One region of the Virgibacillus sp. MG-45 genome, then DNA from elsewhere that is predicted to be linked to it. Evidence: riboswitches for the same ligand, from Rfam matches in the RefSeq annotation. Region 1 holds a riboswitch; each other region holds the start of a gene.
The links. Region 1 has a riboswitch for cobalamin ahead of SPK86_RS14865 (acyl-CoA thioesterase). Riboswitches for the same ligand answer to the same signal wherever they lie in the genome.
Positions count from the first base shown of each region.

Region 2: it holds a riboswitch for cobalamin, as region 1 does, so the genes downstream of both, SPK86_RS13345 (DUF4430 domain-containing protein) here and SPK86_RS14865 (acyl-CoA thioesterase) in region 1, are expected to answer to the same signal.
Region 3: it holds a riboswitch for cobalamin, as region 1 does, so the genes downstream of both, SPK86_RS08500 (ribonucleoside-diphosphate reductase subunit alpha) here and SPK86_RS14865 (acyl-CoA thioesterase) in region 1, are expected to answer to the same signal.

Region 1 covers NZ_JAXOFU010000018.1:8,429-16,825, forward strand. The annotation lists gene SPK86_RS14850 (AAA family ATPase) at 1-411, shown strand, start outside; gene SPK86_RS14855 (class I SAM-dependent rRNA methyltransferase) at 408-1,607, shown strand; gene SPK86_RS14860 (LysM peptidoglycan-binding domain-containing protein) at 1,955-3,367, shown strand; cobalamin riboswitch at 3,566-3,753, shown strand; gene SPK86_RS14865 (acyl-CoA thioesterase) at 3,986-4,489, shown strand; gene SPK86_RS14870 (YaiI/YqxD family protein) at 4,613-5,062, opposite strand; gene SPK86_RS14875 (calcium-translocating P-type ATPase, PMCA-type) at 5,247-7,901, shown strand; gene SPK86_RS14880 (hypothetical protein) at 8,367-8,397, opposite strand, start outside.
Region 2 covers NZ_JAXOFU010000013.1:36,989-45,385, reverse strand. The annotation lists gene SPK86_RS13355 (response regulator transcription factor) at 1-618, shown strand, start outside; gene SPK86_RS13350 (ATP-binding protein) at 618-2,384, shown strand; cobalamin riboswitch at 2,433-2,620, shown strand; gene SPK86_RS13345 (DUF4430 domain-containing protein) at 2,771-3,217, shown strand; gene SPK86_RS13340 (ECF transporter S component) at 3,223-3,747, shown strand; gene SPK86_RS13335 (ferredoxin) at 3,802-4,059, opposite strand; gene SPK86_RS13330 (helix-turn-helix domain-containing protein) at 4,249-5,316, shown strand; gene SPK86_RS13325 (RecQ family ATP-dependent DNA helicase) at 5,294-6,838, shown strand; gene SPK86_RS13320 (CPBP family intramembrane glutamic endopeptidase) at 6,835-7,410, shown strand; gene SPK86_RS13315 (hypothetical protein) at 7,413-7,745, shown strand; gene SPK86_RS13310 (manganese catalase family protein) at 8,101-8,397, opposite strand, start outside.
Region 3 covers NZ_JAXOFU010000006.1:116,130-124,526, reverse strand. The annotation lists gene SPK86_RS08510 (ribonucleotide-diphosphate reductase subunit beta) at 1-697, opposite strand, end outside; gene SPK86_RS08505 (flavodoxin) at 678-1,112, opposite strand; gene SPK86_RS08500 (ribonucleoside-diphosphate reductase subunit alpha) at 1,280-3,517, opposite strand; cobalamin riboswitch at 3,684-3,880, opposite strand; gene SPK86_RS08495 (LysR family transcriptional regulator) at 3,991-4,896, opposite strand; gene gdhA (NADP-specific glutamate dehydrogenase) at 5,201-6,586, shown strand; gene SPK86_RS08485 (BCCT family transporter) at 7,009-8,397, shown strand, end outside.

The DNA of each region.
Region 1 (8,397 bases):
AAGCTGTTGCACCATATATCAGAGACGTATAATGGTCCCATTATCGTCCCAATGACATTGACAAACCCATCATATTTTAATGAGATCATAGGAAAACTAAGACGTGATGGAAGAAACGTTCACCACTTTGCATTAATGGCATCTCCGCAAACAATAGCGAAACGATTACGAAAACGGCTGGAAGGCAGTCGGAGCTGGAGTTATCGACAAATGCAGGGGAGACTGCAAAGCTTACAAGACACGCAGTTTGGCATCCATCTTTTAACCGATGGGAAAACCGTTGATGATTTAGTAGAAACGATTGCTTCCCGATGTGAGCTTTCGTTATTGCCAGATAAACGTACAATATGGAGAAAAAAGTGGGACTATATCAGCATACAAATGAAAGAGAGATTGGTTTGGATAAAATGAATAGAGCGATTATCGAAGTAACCGTAAAAAATAAATATGAAAAATCCTTTCAAAAAGGATATCCATTAATACATAAGGACGCAATTGTTGAGAATGAGCTAGAAGGCAAAGAGGGAGCGATCCTTCATTTGAAATCGGCACATGGAAAGTGGATTGCGAAGGGATACTATGGGATTCAAAACAAAGGTATAGGTTGGGCATTAACAATCGATCAACAGGTGGACATTGATGTGTCTTTTTTTAAGCAAAAGCTAGAAAAGGCCTTGTCCAAGCGAAAGTCATTTTTCACAGATCCGAATACGACTGCTTTTCGCGTTTTTAATGGAGAAGGCGATGGTATCGGTGGTCTCACGATTGATTATTTTGATGGCTGTTATTTAATGCAATGGTATAGCCTTGGAATTTATTCATATAAGGAAGAAGTACTAGAGGCATTCGAACAGGTTGTCGATTATCAAGCAATTTATGAGAAAAAGAGGTTTGATCATAAAGGACAATATATTGAAGATGATGATTTCGTAAAAGGAACACGTCCTACCTTCCCAATCATCGTGAAGGAAAACGGCATGCACTATGCGGTGTATTTAAATGATGGTGCCATGGTTGGCATATTTTTAGATCAACGTGAGGTTCGCCAAGCGATTCGAGAAAAGTATGCAAACGGAAAGCATGTGCTAAATACATTTTCATATACAGGAGCTTTTTCGGTAGCGGCTGCACTTGGTGGGGCTCGAAAAACGACTAGTGTTGATTTAGCAAAGCGAAGCAAGCCGAAAACCGTTGAACAATTTGAAGTTAACGGAATTGATGTTGCAGTGCAGGATATTGTTGTCATGGACGTATTTGATTACTTTAAATATGCCAAACGGAAAGGCTTCACCTTCGATATGATAATCCTAGATCCGCCAAGCTTTGCCCGATCGAAAAAACGAACATTTTCAACTGCAAAGGATTATCCGATGCTATTGAAAGAAGCAGTTGCTATCTTAGAGGAGGATGGCTTCATTGTTGCATCCACAAACAATGCCTCTTTTGGAATGAATAAATTCAAAGGGTTTATCGAGAAGGCGTTTCGCGAGATGAATGCTTCTTATAAGATTTTGGAGGAATTTTCCCTTCCTGCTGACTTCCAAACGATCTCAGCTTATCCAGAAGGAAACTATTTAAAGGTTGTCATCCTTCAGAGAACATCATGACTAGGCATAGATAAAGAAATATTATTCAAAACTACCCATTTAATAAAGTGGGTAGTTTTTTGTGGTTGTAGGTATGATCCTGATAGATGGAACAAGGATTGTGAAAAAGAGAAATCTAATTGCCTTAGAGCGGTGAATTTACTTCCTGATTTTTTTTCAAGCGTTTATTAATCTCTGCACTATATCATGTATTAACTTACATTATGATACGTTTAATGCTGAACAGCCCTACCCTCCTAGGCCACGTCTTTTTCCAATCTAGTGGGCTTTTATTTGCTACATGGTACCGGGACAAATTCACAATGAATAACATGATAGGTAGATATGTAAGATTGGGAGGGAAGGATATGAAAATACATGTAGTGAAGCGTGGCGATATACTTTGGCGAATTGCCCAGCAATATAATGCGGATTTAAACGAGATTGTATTAGCAAATGAAATCAAGGATCCAAGTGCACTTGTTGTTGGGCAAGCATTAGTTATTCCAGAGCGAGGGCGGGAATATGTTGTGCAGGCTGGCGATAGCTTGGAGGAGATTTCAAGACGGTTAAACATACCAGTTGAATCCCTTGCTAGCGTAAATAATATTACAAATCCATCTTTAATTTATATTGGGGAAGTTTTGCAATTGCCTTATACCACTCATCAAGTTCAGCCAGGGGAGTCATTGTGGCAAATTGCCAAACGGTATGGGATTACGGTTAATGAGCTCGCTGCCGTAAATGGAATAGCTAATCCATCACTTATTAATCAAGGGCAAATGCTGCGAATTCCTTTGCCAAAAAAGCCGACGAAGGAGGTCAACGCATACACAACTGAGATTAATGAGCAAGGGGCAGAGGAAGTGCTCGTATTAGGAAGAAATTTCACGTATTTATCTCCATTTATGCACCGGGTAAAGGAAGATGGAACAATTAGTGTACTTCAGGATACAACGATTTTAGATGCAGCACGAACTACAAAGGTATCGCCGCTTTTAGTGATTACTAATTTCAAAAATCGAAAATTCGATTCGGATTTAGCAGCTGCAGTTCTTCGTAACGCAGATGTTCAAGATAAACTCCTTACAAATATCGTTTCAACGATGAAAGGGAAAGGCTATCGTGGCTTGAATATCGACTTTGAATATGTATACCCAGAGGATCGAGAAAACTACAATGCTTTTTTACGAAAGACCGTTTCTCGGTTGCATCCAGAAGGATTTACAGTTTCAACAGCATTAGCCCCAAAGGAGCGCGGAGAGCAACAAGGCTTATTGTATGAAGCACATGACTATAAAGCACAAGGACAAATAGTAGATTTTATCATTTTAATGACCTATGAGTGGGGGTGGGCAGGAGGAGAACCGCGAGCCATTGCACCACTTAATAAGGTAAAGGATATTCTTGATTATGCAGTAACAGTAATTCCGCGAGATAAAGTAGTTGTAGGTATGCCACTGTATGGCCGTGATTGGAAAATCCCATGGGTACAAGGAACCTTTGCCACTTCAGTTAGTCCACAGCAGGCAGTACAGCTTGCTCTAAAATATGGAGCAGCGATTCAATATGATATGGTGGCACAATCTCCGTTTTTCCGCTATACAGATGAAAATGGACAACAGCATGAAGTATGGTTTGAGGATGCAAGAAGCATGGCTGCGAAATATAAGTTGGTGCAGGATTATGGCTTGCGAGGTGTTAGTTATTGGGTGCTAGGCAATGACTTTCCACAAAATTGGGCCGTGCTTCGTGACCACTTTACGATTAAAAAAATATAACACGCATTCAAAACATCTTTGGCCTTGAATCAAAGGTGTTTTTTTGCTACATCTAATGTTAGGAAAAAGGAGTTGCGTGTATTTTTGTCGAAGTTCCTTAAAGAAGGAAAAGCATATGAAGCGGGCAGAAATAGTATAGAAAAGTAACAATTTATGTAGAATAAGATCCCTTATGTTACAATAAATAATGGAACAAAAATTAAATAATCGCCACATGGTGACCTTGCTTGCAAGGTTGAAAAGGGAAGCTGGTGTGAGTCCAGCGCGGTCCCGCCACTGTAATGTGAAGAATCGACTTGTATACACCACTGATTTCATTAGAAATTGGGAAGGTAAGCGATTCGTTGAAGCAGAGCCAGGAAACCTGCCATGCGGAAGGACATTTTTTCCTACGGGAGATAGGAGGGTGTGACGAAATGATGCATGTTAGGATACATGTGTATTTCGACTAGGCCGAAAACCTTCTATATCATCTTAGAAAGGTTCTTTTTTTATTCCCCATGAGCCTGCTACTTAAGTGAGGGTCAAGTTGCACGTTGCATGTTGTGCTCAACGAACAATTAGTGTGGGATAGAAGAATCACCGCGGGTTGAAGCTTCACTATAGGGAGGAAACGGAGTGCAGAAGAAAACAATAAGTGAAACAAAAACAGTGCAAACGCGATTAGTTTTGCCGCCAGATACAAATCATTTGGATACTATTTTTGGTGGGAAGGTGCTAGCATATATCGATGAAATTGCAGCATTAACAGCAATGAAGCACGCAAAGAGTGCGGTTGTTACAGCTTCTATTGATTCGGTTGATTTTCTCTCATCCGCTAAGGCAGGAGATTCATTAACCTTGGAAGCCTATGTAACCTATACAGGAACAAGTTCTATGGAGGTCTATGTAAAAGTAGTTGCACAGGATTTAATTAAGCATGAGGAAAAGCTTACTACCGAATCATTCCTAACAATGGTAGCTGTGAATGAAGCGGGGAGGCCAATTCCGGTTCCAAAGGTATATCCAACTACACCTGAAGAACAGCAGCTTTATGATTCTGCACCATCTCGGAAAAAGCATCGCGAAAAGCGTGTAGCGATGCGACAACAGCGTCAAACAATGCAGGTAAGCAATACGTAAATGAAAAGAAGAGACGATTAGAGCAGGAGGCAATGTTAGCAAATATTGCTGTAAGACGGAAAAAAGCAAGCGCTTTGTTCCGTTTTTTCCTGCTCTTTTGTGTGCGCTTGCAAAGGGATGTGCCTATTCTTTAGCCCTTTGGACGGTTTGCAGGAGTAAGACGGTGAATTTTTCCCGATCCTCCTCTGTAAAAGGCTTAGGACCTTTTGTACGTTGGCCTGCGCGTCTCGCTTTTGCACTTAAGTGCCGTGTTTGAAGCAGTCGATCGATGTTATTTTGTGTGTAAGCAAATCCTTTATGGTTAAGGACATGGCATCCTTTTCCTAGTCCAAGCGAGGCAAGTCCGTAATCCTGTGTAATTATAATATCGTTTTTTGATACGAGTTGAATGATGCGATAGTCAGCAGCATCTGCCCCGTGATCGACATAAACTGTTTTTACCCCATCTGGATCCTCTTCATGTGAAAAGTGATTAAAGCTCTTCACGAGAATTACTGGAATAGCTTCTTGTTGCCCGATTGTTATCACAATATCCTTTACAGGACTTGCATCTGCATCTACATATATATTCATTTCTGATTCTCCTCAAATAATATTTCGAATATCTCATATAATAAGTTAGAAAAAATAGTGTCCATCCTTGCTGGAAATTGTTGGACAGCGTAAATATTGCTACAATAATCATAAATCAAGTGTTAGCTTTTTTCGATTAATAACAGACTGGATTCTATTATTATTAGATGAAAGAAGGGGTAACATGGAAGCGGAAAAGGATCAACAAGCAGAAAATCTACACAAAACTAATGTGGAACAAGGGCTATCAGCAGAAGAGGCAGCAAAGCGGTTAGCTACGTTTGGACCGAATCGCTTTGAAGAAACAAAAAAGGCATCTTTTCTAGTCTTGGTTTGGCGGCAAGTAAACAGCTTACTTATTTATATTTTAATTGCTGCGGCAGCGATTTCAGCAATAGTCGGTGAGTGGAGCGATGCAGTCATTATTTTGCTCGTCATTGCCTTAAATGCGGTAATTGGGGTTGTTCAAGAATCAAAGGCTGAAAAAGCTTTGGAAGAATTAAAGAAGATGTCTACTCCAAAAGCTATTGTTCGTCGAGATGGAACAACACAGGAGATCCCTTCTGAAGAGGTAGTTGTTGGTGATGTTATATTACTCGATGCGGGTAGATATGTACCAGCAGATGTCAAGCTTGTTGAAACAGCAAATTTAAAAGTAGAAGAATCTTCTTTAACAGGAGAATCGTTAGCGGTCGACAAGGATGCGAACTGGCAAGCACCTAGTGAGGATGTTCCTTTAGGAGATCAGAAGAACATGGCATTTATGTCCACGCTTGCAACATATGGAAGAGGAACAGGCATTGTCGTTCGAACCGGAATGGCGACAGAAATTGGTAAAATCGCGAAGATGCTGGCGAATCAGGACAAAGAGATGACCCCACTTCAGAAAAAACTAGACGAAGTCGGAAAAGTACTCGGAATAGGTGCGATTGCCATTTCAGCAGCCATTTTTTTAATCGGATTTTTACAGGGACGCGAACTCCTCGATATGTTCCTTATTGCTGTTAGTTTAGCAGTAGCAGCTATTCCTGAGGGGCTTCCTGCTATTGTAACAATTGTACTGGCGTTAGGTGTCCAGCGAATGATAAAACAAAACGCCGTTATTCGTAAGCTGCCTGCGGTAGAGACACTTGGTGCGGTTAGTGTTATTTGTTCAGATAAAACCGGGACATTAACGCAAAATCGGATGACGGTAACAAATGTTTTTACAAATAATAACTATACCAAGTTATCTGATGTGGCGATTTCAGATCCGACCGTTGAACGGTTTATAAAAGCAATTACATTATGTAACGATGCAACGATTGATCATGAGAAAAAGACGGGTGATCCAACAGAAATTGCCTTAGTTGAAGCGGCGATGGCATTGGGATTATCCAAGCAAACGCTGGAATTAGAGCATCCTCGGGTTGATGAGCTTCCATTCGACTCGGATCGGAAAATGATGTCTACCGTTCACCAAGAGGATGGACAGCAGGTTGTATATGTCAAAGGGGCACTAGAAAGTGTTTTTCCAAAGCTTGTTTCCATTGAAATCAATGGAGTTGTACAGCCGATAACAGATGCCGATCGTGCGAAAATAATGCAGCAGGCAAATGATATGTCCGAACAAGCGTTACGTGTATTGACGGTTGCTTATAAGAAGCTTTCAGATGAGAAGAGTGGCGAAGCACTAGAGGAAGAGCTTGTATTTCTTGGATTAACAGGGATGATTGATCCACCTAGAGAGGAAGTAAAATCATCCATTGAACAGTGTAGTAATGCAGGGATTCGTGTTGTCATGATTACCGGAGATCATCAAAAGACAGCACTTGCTATTGCAAAAGAGCTGCATATTGCAGCCCATGAAGATGAAACAATGACAGGAAAAGAACTAAATGCTATTAGTGATGCAAAGCTGGAAGAAAAGGTAGACACCATTCGTGTATTTGCTCGTGTTTCTCCAGAGCACAAGGTGCGTATCGTCCAAGCACTTCGTAACCGTGGGAAAATCGTTTCGATGACAGGTGACGGGGTAAATGATGCGCCATCCTTGAAAGAAGCCGATGTTGGCGTCGCCATGGGAATCACCGGAACAGATGTTGCGAAAGGGGCAGCAGATGTTGTCTTGACCGATGATAACTTTTCGACAATAACTGCTGCTGTTGAAGAAGGACGTAACATTTATAAAAACATTAAAAAATCAATTTTGTTTTTACTTTCCTGTAATCTCGGAGAAATTGTCGCGCTTTTTATTGGAATTTTAATGGGGTGGCCTGCGCCATTAACGGCAGTGCATATTTTGTGGGTGAACCTTATTACAGATACGATGCCTGCTATTGCACTAGGGGTTGATCCAGATGATCCGGATATTATGAAAGAAAAGCCAAGGAAGGCAAGCGAAAAGATTTTCTCAAGCGAAAACATTGCGTTTAGTTTGTGGAACGGGGCGCTAATCGGGGCGCTTACGCTTTTTGCCTTTATGGAAGGGTTAAAGGTATATACAGGCTCTGAATCGTTGTTCTCCATGGATTTAAAGCATCTTTCTGGTGATGCATTAATCCATGCACAAACGATGGCATTTATTACATTAAGTGTTTCGCAGCTATTTCATTCCTTAAATTTACGGAATGAGCGGAAATCCATTTTTCAAGTGGGTCTCTTTACAAATCGGTGGTTAATTGGAGCGATACTTCTTGGACTAGTCATTCAAATTACGATTGTCAATATCCCGCTTTTCCAAGGGTTATTCGATGTTCGTTCACTAGCCCTATTAGATTGGCTATTCGTGATCGGGTTATCGATTATTCCTATCGTTGTTAATGAAATTGTGAAAGGAATCAAGCGTGTCTTTGTATAAAATATAAAGGAAATGAGACAAAGCAAGCGTATTTGTATTAAAATAAGAACACTAACACCGCAGTTTGAAAATGGGTTCGCGATCCCTGGCACGGCTCAACCCCCTCGGAAAAGAGAAGCTGCTTTTCAGAGGGGGGTTATCTCAAAAAAACACCCTAATCCATTTTCAGCTCTTCTTGTCATTGGATGAATTCTAAAATTCCATATGCTGCTTTTCGTAAGTATTCGCCACTACATCCAATACTTAATAGATCGGCGATTCTCCAGGTGCTGCATATATTCTGGTTTGATTCTTTTACTCACTTGCCCTCTCCTCCTATCGAAATAAGTCTGAAAATAGGTCCCTAACAGATTCATTACCGAGGATAGAGGCTTATTTAAACAGGCAAAAACTGCACCAACAAAAACGAGACCCATAAGAGTAAAATCTCTTACAGGCCTTGTTGAACTAGAAGGTGTTTAGTTTTTAATCTTCCTCTTTTGCAAATCCTTTTGAG
Region 2 (8,397 bases), on a different contig from region 1:
GCTGAAAATGGACAAGAAGCACTAGAATTAGCATTAAAAAAGAATTATGATATTATTCTTCTTGATTTGATGATGCCTGAAATGGATGGGATAGAAGTTTGTCAGGAGCTGCGTAAAGAAAAAAACACACCTGTTATCATGTTAACGGCAAAAGGAGAAGAATCAAACAGAGTGCAAGGGTTTGAAGTAGGTACTGACGATTATATCGTAAAACCATTTAGCCCACGTGAAGTTGTGCTTCGCGTAAAAGCACTATTAAGAAGATCCTCTGCATCTAATTATAATGAAACGGAGACACAGGCGAAAGATATTCTTGTTTTTCCGCATTTAACAATTGATCATGATGCACATCGCGTAACTGCTGATGGAAAAGAGGTAAGTTTAACACCAAAGGAATATGAGCTTCTCTGTTTCTTAGCAAAAGCACCTGATAAAGTATTTAATCGCGAGCATCTTTTAAAAGAAGTATGGCAGTATGAATTTTTTGGTGATCTTAGAACCGTCGATACCCATGTAAAAAGGCTTCGTGAAAAACTGAACAATGTTTCAAAAGACGCTGCTAAAATGATTGTAACCGTATGGGGTGTTGGCTATAAATTTGAGGTGGATGAAGAATAATGTTTTGGCGAAGCGTAGTAGGTAAACTAGCAATAACAATTTTATTGCTAGTTTCTTTCGTGTTATTTATTTTAACAATTCTTTTACTGGAATTCTTCGAAAATTTCCATATTGATGAAGCGGAAAAGGATATGCTTCAAACAGCAACCAAGGTATCTGTCATGGTGCAGCAGTATGATGATCATGCTTTGACAATTGAAACAACAGAGCGTGTAAAAGATCCGGCAAGTAGGATTATTATTTATTTCCCTGATCAATCGGTTTGGGTTTCAAATAGCAGCGATCCACATCTTTCTAACATTAGTGAAACATGGCTTCAAAATGAAGCGAACTTGCAGCATGTATTAGCAAATCGGCAAAAGGTTAAAGAACAAATTGACCTTCCAGAAGATGAAATGGGTGCGTTAGTCGTAGGTGTTCCAATTGACGGTGGAAATGGTGCAGTTGTCATTTATCAATCCCTTGGTGTCGTGGATCAAACAAAGGCTGAAACAACGCAAATTATTTTCTTAGCAGCAGGAATTGCCATTATTTTGACGACGATTTTTGCGTTCTTTCTTTCGACCCGGATCACCTCACCACTTATAAAGATGCGTGAAGCCGCCTTTGATCTTACACGGGGAGAGTTTAATACGAAAGTACCCATTTTGACACATGACGAAATCGGTGAATTAGCAATGGCTTTTAACCGTATGGGAAGGCAGCTTAAATTTCATATAAATGCGCTTCGTCAAGAAAAAGAACAGCTTTCAAGTATTGTCAGCTCGATGGCGGATGGTGTGATTACATTGAGTAGAACAGGTGAAATGATTGTGACAAATCCACCAGCCAATCGCTTTATCGAGGATTGGTACTATGAAATGAATATCCCATTTAAAGAAGGTCAAATGAAGCTACCAACGCCATTACAATCGATTTTGAAAGAAGTAATTCAAGGTGAAAATGAAGTACTTGAAGAAATTACATTACAAGGACGAAGCTGGGTTATGATTATGACCCCTTTATATGATCAATCGTACGTTCGAGGAGCAGTTGCGGTTATTCGTGATATGACTGAAGAAAGAAGACTGGACAAGCTCAGAAAGGATTTTATTGCGAACGTTTCGCATGAATTAAGAACACCTATTTCTATGCTACAAGGGTATAGCGAAGCGATTGTTGATGATATTGCAGAATCGAAAGAGGAAAAAAACGAGCTTGCACAAATCATTTATGAAGAATCGCTACGCTTAAGCAGACTTGTAAATGAGCTACTCGATCTTGCACGCATGGAAGCAGGGCATATTCAATTGCATAAAGAGCAGGTGGAGCTAGAGCCGTATATTAAACGGATTGTGCGTAAATTTAAAGGGATTTCAGACGATAATCACATTGATCTTAGGTTGAAAACATCATTACAGCAGGACATAGGTTGTTTTGATCCTGATCGCATTGAACAAGTCTTTACGAACTTAATTGATAATGCCATTCGACATACGAGTGAAAATGGATTTGTGAGCCTATTTGTGCGCTATGATGGAAACAATTTTCACGCAGAAGTAGAGGATAGTGGAAGTGGAATTCCAGAAGAAGACCTTCCGTTTGTTTTTGAACGCTTTTATAAAGCGGATAAGTCTCGCACAAGAAACAAAAAGAAGAAAGGTACTGGATTAGGTCTGGCGATTGCTAAAAATATTATTGATGCACATCAAGGCACAATATCTGTTAAAAGTAAGCTAGAACATGGTACAACCTTTACCTTTAAGATTCCGGCAAAAACAGAGTAGAGAATCTGTTCATTTTTCAAAAAGTCTGTTATGATTAAAATTGAATTGAATACAATGTTTGGAATTGGTGTACAGTAATGTACTTAATAGGGAATTCAGTGAAAAGCTGAAGCTGTCCTCGCAACTGTAAGTGATAATCGAAACAAGCATTACCACTGTATGAACATTCATATGGGAAGGGCTTGGAGTAGGCTTTAGTCACAAGTCAGTAGACCTGCCATTTCAATTGTGTCAATGCTTCGAGGGAAAAGCGATTGAGACAGCCGAACGGACAATAAAGTATCATTGTGTAGTTAGGTATGTCGTTAAAAGCTGACTCTTTTGGAGTCAGCTTTTTTAAGTAACGCTCTTCTCCTCAATAATTTTATTATGGAGGATGAGAAACAATGAAGGTACAAAAGTGGATTTATCGTTTACTTCCATTACTGCTTGTAGCAAGTTTATTAGCTGGTTGCGGGTCGACTGACGAGGAAAAATCAAATAAACCTGCTTCCAATCAAACAGAACAGCAAGCATCGGGGAATGAAAGTGACAGCAAAGAAAAAGAAGAAACAGTTGTTATTACAATTTCTAAGGACAAGGGAAAAGAGCAAATAACAGAAAAGGAAGTCCCAATTAAAGAAGATGCTATTTTAATGGATGTCTTAAAGGAAAACTTCCAAATTGAAGAAGAAGGCGGATTTATTAACGCTGTTGAAGGAATCGCCCCAAAAAAAGATGAGAAAAAAGCTTGGATGTATTCCGTAAATGGAGAAGTGGCTAATGTTGGTGCTGCTGAGTATAAGCTTAAACCAGGTGACAAAGTAACGCTTGATTTACAATCATGGGAATGATTTAGGTGAACATTTATAAACTTACATTATTAGCAATTTTAGCTGCATTGGCTATTGTAGGGCGAATCGTATTTACTTTTCTGCCGAATATCCAGCCTGCTACTGCAATTATTATTATATGTGGAATGCTTTTAGGACCTTTTTCCGCACTTCTCATGGCGTTTCTCGTTACATTTTTGTCTAATATGATTCTCGGTACAGGCATTTGGACGATTTGGCAAATCGTTTCTTGGGGGATAATTGGCATACTTAGTGGATTGCTCGGTAAGTTCCCGAAACGCATCCCTTTATTTGTCATCGTGTTATTCGCAGTTTTTAGTGGATATTTGTATGGATTTATCATTTCCTTAACAAATTATCAAATCTCTGGTCAGATGTTTTGGGCTTACTATATCGTAGGACTTCCATTTGATACAAACCATGCAATCGGGAATGCAATATTCATTGTTTTATTTTATCCAATGCTTGCTTATTTGATAAAAAAATATGCAAATGGGCATTTCCCCATTTATAATGCACATCAATTATAAGGATAAAAAAGTGCTTTCCGCCGAATTAGGAAAGCACTTTTTTCATAGCATGATTTAACGAGACTCATTTTTCAGCGGATCACCTTTAAAAGGAGTTTCTCCAATTTTTATCGAATCACTCGGGCAGCCGTCACGGGCATCAAATAAATCGTCCTCTAATTCATTCGGAATTTGCTTTACTCCTTTATTATCATCAAGGACTACATAAGCTAGTCCCTCGTCATCATAGTCAAAGATATCTGGTGCAGTTATGCCACAGGCTCCACATGCTATGCATGTCTCTTTATCAACAATTGAAAATCGTTTTTCCATGAGGAGTCCTCCTAAAAAAATAGAAATCTATATGCTTGATCGGTTAATAATTTAAAATTAATAAAAAATCACCCAAGAAGGATGCAATTGGTTGATCATCTCCTCTATAATAGATTGTAAGCTTGTTTAAACTTCATTTCAATAATTGACATTACAAAATAAAGAGAAATAGTGATTGGAGATTTGAAAATGTACCTAGAAAAGGTGATAGATTATGCGTTATCGCAAATAAAAGATCGTCGATCAATTAACTCCATTTTCTATCTTCTAAAGGGAAAGAAATCCATTCAAACAATCCATGATGCTGAAATATTCCAATTAGAACGGTTCTTTGGTATTCATAAAACGTTACATATAGACACTTTCGAAGCTGTCATCCAACAGATGCGAAGCGATGGACTGATAATGAAAGGAGCTATAAAAGATAGTTTTTTATCCGTTACTGAAATAGAGAAAGTACCAACGGACTTTCGCGCTTATTTTAACGGACTTAAATTTGAATCCATTGCGCCTACATTTATGAATCGTTTGCTATTACTAATTCAAACGTATACTAATAGTCAAATGAAAAATAAATCCTTTATTCCGATTATAGATATCCCTGATATTATAGCCTGGGTAAAGTATTTTTATCGTCAGAATAAGAATCGCGAGGCCGATATTCTACCGGAGATGTATCATGAGTTACATTGTCTATTACAGTATGTGGATGACATGGAGGCATCTCTTTTTGTTGATCGGTTAACAGGCTATCAGCATTACGGCATGAGTACGGGGCAATTAAAAGAAAAGTACAAGATCAGCAAAGACGATGTGATTCTCCTCCATACAGCCGTTGTTCATAAAATGATCTCGCTGATACACCAGGAGAAGAAGGACTATCCTCTGTTACAAGGGTTAGTAGATTACGAAGAATATACTTCTATATTAACAGCCTCTGCACAAAAAACGTTTCGTTTCTTTAAGATGGGGTTAACCGTAGAAGAAATTAGTCGAAAACGCGGATTAAAGAAAAATACGATCTATGATCATATGGTAGAAATTGCATTGCATGAACAAGAATTTCCATTTCATCAATTTGTGGATGAACAAGCACAACCATTAATATTACAAGCAATAAAGACGAATCCCTCGCATCGGTTACGGGATATTAGAAGTACAGTAGGAGATTCGATTTCATATTTTCAAATTCGATTAATGTTAACAAAATTTACACGTTTAACGAGGGATAAACATGGTAAGCAACAAACAACTTGAAGTTCATTTAGAACGAATATTCGGTTATCATTCCTTTCGTCCTGGCCAACGAGAAATCATAGAAGATGTTATGAAAGGAGAGCATGTATTAGGGGTGTTACCTACAGGGACCGGAAAATCAATCTGCTATCAGCTTCCAGCAATGCTTTTGTCGGGTACAACGGTAGTCGTTTCTCCACTAATTTCGTTAATGATGGATCAGGTCAAACAGTTAAAGGCGACAAATTTTAAAAAAGTTGTTGCCATCAATAGCTTTCTTGATTCTAAACAAAGAAATGAAATATACCGGCAATTACATGAGTATAAACTTATTTACGTTTCTCCAGAATTATTACAACAGGATGCTTTTATGCATAGATTAGATAAGCTCCATATCAGCTTATTTGTAATTGATGAAGCACATTGTATTTCTCAATGGGGCCATGAATTCAGACCAGACTATTTACGTTTAAAGGACGTTATTAAAACGTTAGCCTATCCTCCTGTACTAGCTTTAAGTGCTACCGCTACCCCAAAGGTTCAAAAAGATATTATGAAGGCATTGGATGTTGGTGAAATGAAGAAGCATATTAATCCAATAGACCGCGAAAATATCATTTTGACCATTCGCAAGGTAACAAATAAACAGGAAAAGCTAGAAGAAATCGATGGTCTATTAAAAAAATATAATGTACCTACACTTATCTATTTTTCGAGTAGACATGCTTGTGAGAACATAGCTCAACTGCTTTCAGGAAAATGGCAGGATCGGCGAATTGCTTTTTATCATGGTGGAATGGAGCAATTAGATCGTGTTATTGTTCAACAACAATTTATGAATAATCAACTAGATATTATATGTTGCACAAGTGCGTTCGGAATGGGAATAAATAAAAGTAATATTCGACTGGTTATTCATTATCATTTTCCCGCTGAAATGGAAGCGTATATTCAAGAAGTGGGCAGAGCAGGTAGGGATGGTTTATCCAGCTTAAGTGTATTATTGTTTGCTGCGAATGATTTATATTTACCAAAACAAATAGTGGAAAATGAGCTACCATCTTCTGCTTCCATTCATCAGTCATTTGAAGTGCTTTCCCATTTAGCAAATAAAGGGCAGCCGCTTCCGATAAATCAAAAAGAAATAGGACAATTGTTTTCATTAACTGAAACACAATGGAATTTTCTACAGTATCAATTTGAAAAACATGGTATTATTAAAGAACGAAAGATCAACTTTAACGAGAATAAATGGCAGCACGCGTTTTCAACGATTCAATTGTATCGTGATGAACGGTTAATACAAAAAGAAGCAAAGCTGATGGAAATGGTGAAATGGATCCAATGTACATCATGCTTACGAGAAGAATTGTTTATCCAATTCCAAGATGCTTTTACAAAACCTAACAACCATTGTTGCTCTAATTGTGGCTTTGTATTAGATGACTGGACGCCAATAGAATCAAAGTCGTCTCTGAAAAAAGATGCTGAATCCTGGCAAACGAAGCTCGAATCGTTACTGCTATTAGGAGATAAAAAATGAAACAAGAAGAAGCTATAAAAAATATGACACGTTCAGATATTAAGCGACTTCTATTAATCAATCAATTATTATTTATTGCTTTAGCCTTCGGGTTAAGTTTCCTATTTTTTACGGACTTTTCCGTTTGGTTTGATTTATTTGATTGGAGTATCAAGGAAATAATGGTATACAGTATCATTCCGAGTATACTCATTATTAGTATCGATTTAGTTCTCACTTATTTGTTACCGAAACATTACTATGATGACGGCGGGATTAACGAAAGAATATTTCAATCCTTAACACAGGTAGAAATATTTTTTGCGGCAGTGTTCATTGCTATTTCAGAAGAGCTTTTATTTAGAGGTGTACTGCAAACAACAATTGGATTTGTTCCTGCGAGTATTCTATTTGCTCTCATACATATACGGTATTTAAAAAAGCCTATATTATTAGGCTATGTACTTATTGTCAGTTTTTGCTTAGGGTATTTATTTGAGCTTACGAACAATTTGCTGGTAACAATTACCATACACTTTTTGATAGATTTTATAATGGGTTTAATAATTCGATCGCAAAAGCGGGGTGCATAAAGATGAACACAAAAATGGAAGCGAATGAAGATCAGGCAAAAGAGCTGCGGAAGCTTTTTGAGGAAGTACAGACAAATGAGAGTACAAGCAGCGAAACGAATATTGAAGTACCAACCGACGAAAATACGATTGATATTCCAAATCAGCAAGAGAACAGAGAAATTGACATTTTAAATCTACCGCCAAGAAGCACGGTTCATGGACAAAAGAATACGCGTGTTCACTTTCGTATTCATGGACCAATTGTTCGATTCTTAATTGTCATCATTATGCTATGTGCAATCTTAGTAGGGGCATATTATATGTTAGGGAACGATTTTCTTGGATTTTTTTAATAACCTCCTGATGAAGTAATAGTAAATATAGGATAAGTCAAAATAATAACATTTATATCAATATGATTCATATCGACGCAATTTTAAATGGAGTCGCTTTCAGCATAGGAAACCTTACGGAAAATGTTTTTCGGAGTTAGGCACGGCCTCAACTTACTCGGAAAAGATAGCCACTTTTCCGAGTAGATTTTCGGCTCGCGCTATTCCCGAATGACAAAGGGAAATGATTAATCCAATGTAGAAAAAACTCCTTTTTTTCTAGTGGAAACACGCATTTTAACTGCTCGATAAATGCATGTTTAAAATAATATAGTTAAGCATACTCTGTCACTTCTAATCTCATCCTTCTATTTGTTTAAAAAAAGTGTTTCTTATCACGCTCTTCTTTAATAATCTCTACTGCTTCACGAAAACGTTGCGAATGAACAACCTCACGCTCACGTAAAAACTTTAAACTGTCATTTAATTCAGGGTCGTCGGATAGATTAATAATCCATTGATAGGTCGCTCGTGCTTTTTCTTCTGCAGCAATATCCTCGTATAAGTCTGCAATTGGATCTCCTTTTGCCTGAATATACGTTGCGGTCCAAGGATCACCTGCAGCATTTTCATAAAACAATGCTCGATCATGATTGGCATAGTGCGCTCCTAA
Region 3 (8,397 bases), on a different contig from region 1:
GAAACAGTTCCGCGATAAAACGACCATGCTCTAATTCATCTCGGTTAATATAACTAATCATCGTAGACGTACCAACCATTTTATTGTTACGAGCTAAATTATAGAAAAAGGCAAAACCAGAGTAAAAAAACATTCCTTCTAACAAGGCAGTATAAACTAAAGTTTTCAATATATTTTCCAATGAAGGCTCTTCAACAAAAGCGTTATATTGTGCCATTAAATGCTCGTTTCGCTTCAGCAATACTGGATCCTTTCTGCCAAGCTGAAACGATTCATTTTGCTCGTCCAATGATACAACAGAGGAAAGCACATAAGAATAGCTTTCGTTATGCACGGCCTCTTGCTGAGCAATTACCGCCATAATAGATTGCACGGATGGATCTGTTGCATACAAGGATAGCAGCAACGCTGTTCTTGTTTGCGGTGCATCTAATGTAGACAAAAGCCCGATTATTTTCAAATATGCGTCACGTTCTTCCGCTGATAAAGCAGAAAATTGCTTGACGTCGCTCGACATATTCACCTCGTCAGCCTGCCAATAATTACCTACGAGTCGTTTGTACATTTTATACCAATGTGGATATGCAATATCATTCCAATTTAAAATCCCGCTCGATTCTCCGCCAAATAAACCTGTTGATTTATTCGGGTTACGCGGCTCTAATGTTTTTGCACGATCAAGCAAAAGCTTTGGCATTTTCAAGAACCCCTTCCAACCAATTAACAATTTTCAATTCCTGATTTCCTCGTGGAGATTGTTCAATTTTTAATCCTGGCCACTTACTTTCATAAAAGCGCACTAGCTTGTCCACTGCTAGACAAAATAGGTCATCTCCACCAAACTGTGTATCTCCTGTTCCAAATACAGCTACATTTTCTGGCTTGTAGCCAATTTCTGCTACAAAGTCCTTTACTTCATCAGGCGTACTGCCTTGATCCCACGTAAATGTACCGATAAAAATGAAATCATAATCAGAAGGAAAGACAGGAGGATCGATGCCAATTCGATGCATCGATACTGCTAGCCCATCCATTGTTAGCCTATTCGCAATGAAATCTGCTACTTCTTCTGTATTTCCGCTGTATGATAAATAAGCTACCAACGCTCTCAACGTGAGCCCTCCTCATATAATAATCCAGGCATCGATTTTGAGCCTAATTATTCTGAACCCTATTCAAGCATACAAAGGGTTATAAATCCAATACCTTTCCCTACAGGCGGATGCTGTCACCGCTGGTCTTTTTATTAGAAAACCATCACTTACAAGTTACAATCTAATTAGCTCTCACACCATTCACATTCTTCCACATCGTTAGCTGTTGAACGTACATAGTATGTTGTTTTTAAGCCTTCTTTCCATGCTTGTAGATGTAACTCAAGAAGTACAGAAGCACGGATGTTATATGGCACATAGAAATTAAAAGAAATACTCTGATCGATATGCTTTTGTCTAGCGGCATTTTGCTTTACCGACCAACGCTGATCAACAATATAAGCACTCCGGCGATAAACATCATACGTATGATGGCTTAAATCTGGTGCTGTCGTCGGGATTTTAAAATCCTTCTTTTCTTCATGGTAAAAAGGTTTAAAAATCGGATCAATGCTGGCAGTCGACCCCGCAATAATGGATGTTGACGAATTAGGTGCCACAGCCATCAAATACGCATTTCGAATTCCGTGCCTCTTAATTTCTTCTTTTAGAGCAGTCCATTTTTCATCCTGATAGCCCTTCGTTTCAAAGTACGCTCCATTGCTCCACTGGCTACCTTCAAAAGCAGGATAGCTTCCCTTCTCCTTGCTTAACTGAAGACTTGTTTTAATTGTGTAATAAGCAATTCGTTCATATAAGTCATCTGCAAAGGCTACCGCTTCTTCACTTTCCCAATGTATTCCCTTTAAAGCAAGCAGGTGATGCCAGCCAAATGTCCCTAAGCCAATCGCACGATATTTTTTATTTGTCATCTGTGTTTGTAAAATCGGTAACGTATTAATATCAATTACATTGTCTAGCATACGAACCTGTATGGAAATCAAGCGCTCTAATGCATCATCTGGTACTGCTCTACCCAAATTAATCGAGCTTAGATTACAAACAACGAAATCTCCTGCGTGATATTTTTTAACAATTGTTTGATCCTGTTCGATAAATTCTTCAATAAATTGTGTTGGAGACTGATTTTGGGTAATTTCTGTACAAAGATTCGAGCAATAAATCATACCGGCATGGGCGTTACTATTTTGCCGATTTACTTCATCACGGTAAAACATAAACGGTGTTCCTGACTCTAATTGCGATTTTAGGATACGTTTCATAATCGTAATTGCCGGAACTTGCTTTCGAGATAACGTTTCATTAGCTATGCAAGCCTCGTATTTGCTCCGCCAAGAACCAGATCCTTTTTGCTCATCGTAAAAGTCTTCTAAAGAAAATCCCATGACCTGTCTTACTTCATGCGGGTCAAACAAATACCAATCACCACGCTTGTCCACTTGTTCCATAAAATAATCCGGCAAACAAACACCTGTAAAAATATCATGTGCACGCATACGATCGTCACCATTATTTAGCTTTAAATCAAGGAACGATTCAATGTCTGTATGCCACACATCCAAGTAAATCGCAATGGCACCTTTACGTGTACCGAGCTGATCTACACTTACTGCAGTATTATTTAATTGCTTAATCCACGGAACAACGCCACTCGACATTCCTTTAAAGCCTTTAATAGCGCTTCCTCGCCCACGGATTTTCCCCATATACACACCAATTCCTCCACCATTTTTAGAAAGCTTGGCGATATCTGAATTACTATCGTAAATAGATTGCAAGCTATCATCAACGGTATCTATAAAACAACTAGAAAGCTGTCCATGCGTTTTTCCAGCATTGTTTAAAGTTGGGGTAGCAACGGTCATATATAAGTTACTTAATGCCCAGTACGCTTCCAGTACGAGCTCTGATCTATTTTCCTCTGGCTCATCCTGCATGAGGTGCATGGCAATAATCATCCAACGCTCCTGTGGTAATTCAAATGGATTCTTTTCATGGTCTGTTGCTAAATAGCGGGTTGCCAATGTATGAATCCCAAGGTATGTAAACAGTAAATCTCGCTTCGGATCGATATGTTTTGCAAAGTGCTCGATCTCACGCTGCGTATATTGTTCGAGGAGGTGTGGCGAATAGATTCCTTCCTCTATTAATCGATTTATTAGTTTATAAAAACTGCCATATTGATTAGATACAGCTTCTCCTCGATTGCGCGCTGCACGTCGATATAAATCTTGCAAATAAATGCGCGCAGCTAAAAAAGTCCAATCCGGACTGGCTTCATCGATGTTTTCTAGTGCATTCTTTACAAGAACATCCATTGTCTTCTCCATAGAAGATTCTGGAGAGATGGCTTTTACCGCCTTTGCTTTATACATTTCTGTATCAAGCTGTAACCCCTTATTTGCTTCATCGATCACGTGAATCATTTGCTCTTGATGATTTTGCAGAGCTTCTGTTGTCATGGCAATTCCTCCTGTTTAAAAACAATATGTATATAGCTTAATAAACACGTTTTACTAGAAACGGATTCCCAAATAAAAAAACCGCCCACCTTCAGTGTGAACGGATTAAACGACAGAAATAGCCTATGCACTCCTACCGTTTCACCATTCTATCACCCCGAAGAAATGAAACTAATGAATTATGGCAGGTCTCCTGACTTGTGCTTCCTTCTACTAGGTGTCCTTCCCATATCGCTGCCTATCAAGCACTTCGACACAGTGGATATCCCGTTCGTCCACACTTACAGTTGCGGGGGCAGCTTCGGATTTAAACCGAATTCCCTTTTAAGACAATTTCTTGTCACCGTAACTCAAAAACACTATATATAGTGTTTAAATTATTAAAAATAACAATATATTGTATTTAAAGACTATCATAGAACATTCTTAAAAGCAATAGCGTATCATTTCATTTTTTATAAAAGAATCGATTTTTATTTTTGATATTGCTCTAGCCTTCTAAAAAAATGATGCAAAAACGTATGAAATAATTTTTCTGTCGGCAGTAATTTTCGTTCCTCAGAAACGAGAACCCCAACTGTTCGCATAATACTCGGATCTACGATAGGAACCTTTACTGCTGAGCGAGGAATATTATCTACCAATGTTATTTCAGGCACTAACGCTACTCCTAAACCAGCCGACACCATTCCTTTCACTGCATCCATATCCGCTCCTTCAAAGGCAATATCCGGTTGAAACCCATGCTGCTGGCATGCTTTTAACGTGATATCACGAAGCATAAAGCCCTCCGGAAAAAAGATAAACGCATCCGTTCGAAGCTGATTTAATTTAATTGAGGATGCGGTTGCAAGCGAATGGTTTCGGGGCAATAAAGCAACAATACGTTCATGAAACAGAACGCTTCCTTCCATGCCTTTCGTTTCCTTTGGTAATGGTGCCAATAACGCAAGGTTAATGTTTCCGCGATGAACCCAATCAATTAATTCATGATATGCTCCTTGATTTAGCTCAAATTTTACATTTGGATATTGCACACGAAATGCTGATATCGCTGTTGGCAACAGATAAGAAGCCATACTACTTGTATAACCAATGTGAATCGTTCCACGTTCTGGCTCCATATATTCCTCCACAACTTGTAAGGCATTGTTAATGACATTCATAGCCTGTTCCATATGATCTAAAAAAATCCGTCCCATTGGCGTTAATCTTACATTGCGCCCTTCACGAATAAACAACTCTACTCCAAGTTCCGCCTCTAAATTAAAAATTTGTCTACTGACAGCAGATTGCGCAACATGCAACGCATTTGCTGCTTCTGTAACATGCTCTCGCTTTGCTACTTCTATAAAATACTTAATTTGCCTTAGCTCCATAACGTCCCTCCTTACCAAACTTTTCTTCGTTACTATATTCCGACTTTTCCTTTTCATTATCTCATATCGGCATTAATTATATCTATAATTAATATTGCTTCGATCATTTTCAACCGTTACAATGAATAGTAACATCGTATATTCTTATAGAACGTTATCGGACGTTGAATCAAACAGGTGGTACGTATTAGAGATCGGATGCGATTTTATACGGTTCTTGCATTGGGTATCATTATGAATACGGATTAAAACAAAAAGTCGGCACACTTGCCGATTTCATTTATTTTTAGGAGGGAATGAATGTATGGAAGCATACGTAAAAGATACCATTTCAAAGGAAGAAGAGCTTGTCCAAGCATATATGGATGAGGTTTTTGAAACGATCGTGAAACGAGATCCACATGAAAAAGAATTTCACCAAGCTGTAAGCACAATCTTCCGTTCTATTAAACCAGCTCTAGTGAAAAATCCCGCATATAGAAACCACAATATTTTGGAACGTATCGTTGAACCAGAACGCTTAATTACATTCCGCGTGCCATGGATGGATGACAATGGCACCGTTCAAGTGAATCGAGGCTTTCGCGTTCAATTTAATAGCGCCATTGGACCATACAAAGGCGGACTCCGTTTTCACCCATCTGTTAATACAAGCATCGTAAAGTTTCTTGGCTTTCAACAAATTTTTAAAAATGCACTTACTGGTCAACCAATTGGTGGTGGTAAAGGCGGTAGTGATTTTGATCCTAAAGGAAAATCCGACCGTGAAATCATGCGTTTTTGTCAAAGCTTCATGTCAGAACTAGCGCAGCATATCGGCAAGGATATTGACGTTCCCGCTGGAGACATCGGGGTTGGGGCAAAGGAAATTGGATATTTATTCGGGCAATACAAGAAAATGCGGAACACCTTTGAAGCTGGCGTTCTAACAGGAAAAGGCCTAAGCTATGGAGGGAGTCTTGCCCGTAAAGAAGCAACAGGATACGGAACGATCTATTTTGTTCAGGAAATGCTTAAGGATCATGGCTTTGACATAGCTGGAAAAAAGGTTGTTATTTCAGGATCTGGAAATGTCTCAATTTATGCAATGGAAAAGGCAATAGAATTAGGCGCCAAAGTCATTGCATGCAGTGATTCAGACGGGTATATTTATGATGAAAGTGGAATCTCCTTGGAAACGGTCAAACAGTTAAAAGAAGTCGAAAAAAGAAGAATTCATGATTATGTAGAATTTCATCCAAATGCCCATTATCAAGAAGGCTGTACTGGTATATGGTCGATAGCCTGTGATATTGCACTTCCTTGTGCTACACAAAATGAAATCGACGCAGCTGCAGCACAGACACTAGTAAATAACGGAGTAAAAGTGGTTGCCGAAGGGGCGAACATGCCATCCACACCTGAAGCAATTGGGATATTTCTAGAAAGCAACGTCTTGTTCGGTCCTGCCAAAGCTGTAAATGCTGGGGGTGTAGCTGTTTCTTCTTTAGAAATGGGACAAAACAGTTCACGAATGGCTTGGTCTTTTGAAAAGGTCGATACGAAGCTCCAAGAAATTATGACCGATATTTATCAAAATTGTAAAGAAGCCGCAAAGGAATACAACCAACCTGGAAATTTAATCGTCGGGGCAAATATTGCCGGTTTTATTAAAGTAGCTGATGCGATGATTGATCTAGGTGTAATATAATTTACTCTTTATGTCCATTTAACAAGCTTATCGCTTTTGTGATAAGCTTGTTTTAATGTGGAATCGCTAGCATCTTTTAATATAGTCTGAAAATCATCTATATTATTTACAGGGGTAACATAGCGATTAAAATGTTACTCTTTTTTTCATTTTCAGCGGAACATGTTTCACATTTGTAATAAGTGGGTAAATTAAAATGGAGTTTTTTTGGGTTTTTAGATTCATTATTTTTGAACATATACGCTCGCATCATACATCCCTTGAAATATGCATTGTGATGCTCTTCTGCATTCCGCTTCCTTGGATTACATACATTAACTCCATTTGTACACATTCATTTAAACCAACACCATTCTATCGCATATTGTATGAACAACAAATATGCTACATTTAAAAAAGACAACACGAAGGAGATTATCGTTATGAAAGCAAAGTTAATTGATTGGCCTACTTTTATTGGAGCTTTAATCCTTATTTTAGGCGTTTCCATCCCATTAGTTGTTTATCCAACCGCTGGCAAGAAAATTGTAGATATGGCAAACGCATTTATGACAGGAAATTTCGGCATACTTTATTTACTTGTCGGATTAGCTGCATTTGCCTTTCTTATCTTTGTTGCCTTTAGTAAAAACGGCCATATAAAGTTAGGTAAACGTGAGGACCGTAAAGAGTTTGGGACTTTTTCATGGGCAGCCATGCTCTTTGCAGCAGGAATCGGCTCTAGTATTCTTTATTGGGGAATGATCGAGTGGGCGTATTATTATCAAACACCCCCATTCGGGATTGAAGCTGGCTCAAAGGAAGCCATTTCGTGGGCATCCACATATGGGATTTTTCATTGGGGTCCTATTGCATGGGCAATTTATACATTGCCAGCTCTTCCGATCGCATATTTTTACTATGTTCGAAAAAAGCCTGTATTAAAAATTAGTGAAGCTGTAAGACCTGTGCTTGGTAAGCTCGTGGATACCCCGCTCGGTGTCGTGATTGATGTGTTATTTATGTTTGGTCTTATGGGGGGCGCTGGAACAACACTTGCCCTTGGAACCCCTATGATTGCTGAAGGTATCCATGATTTAACAGGTATCCCGATAACACTTGGGATGAAAGCGGTAATTATGCTTTTATGTACGATCATTTTTGCTGTAAGTGCATATTCCGGATTACGAAAAGGAATTAAAATCTTAAGTGATGTAAACCTTTGGTTAGCTATCTTTATATTACTATTTATATTTATATTTGGTCCAACACTTTTCATTAGTGAAACAACTTTTACAAGCATCGGGCTTATTGCGGATAATTTCTTCCATATGGCAACATGGCTCGAACCATTTGGAAATTTAGCTGGTTTTACCGAAACCGAATTTCCCGAATCATGGACCATCTTCTATTGGGCTTGGTGGGTTGTTTATGCACCATTTGTTGGACTTTTCGTAGCGCGAATCTCTCGTGGTAGAACAATAAAAGAAATGATATTAGGGACAATGATATACGGAACGTTAGGCTGCTTACTTTTCTTTGGTATTCTTGGTAATTTCGGTCTATATTTACAGCTAACAGGAAGCTTTGATGTTATTAGTTTTATGAACGCTAATGGAGCACCTGCAGCGATAATTGCTATTTTACATCAGCTACCAATGTCCAATATCATCGTCGGTGTATTTACGGTTCTCGCAATTATTTTCTTAGCAACAACCTTTGATTCGTCGTCTTACATTCTCGCTTCTGTCGTTCAAAAACAGGTGCAAACAGAACCATTACGTTGGAATCGTTTATTTTGGGCGTTTACATTATGTTTATTACCACTCGTA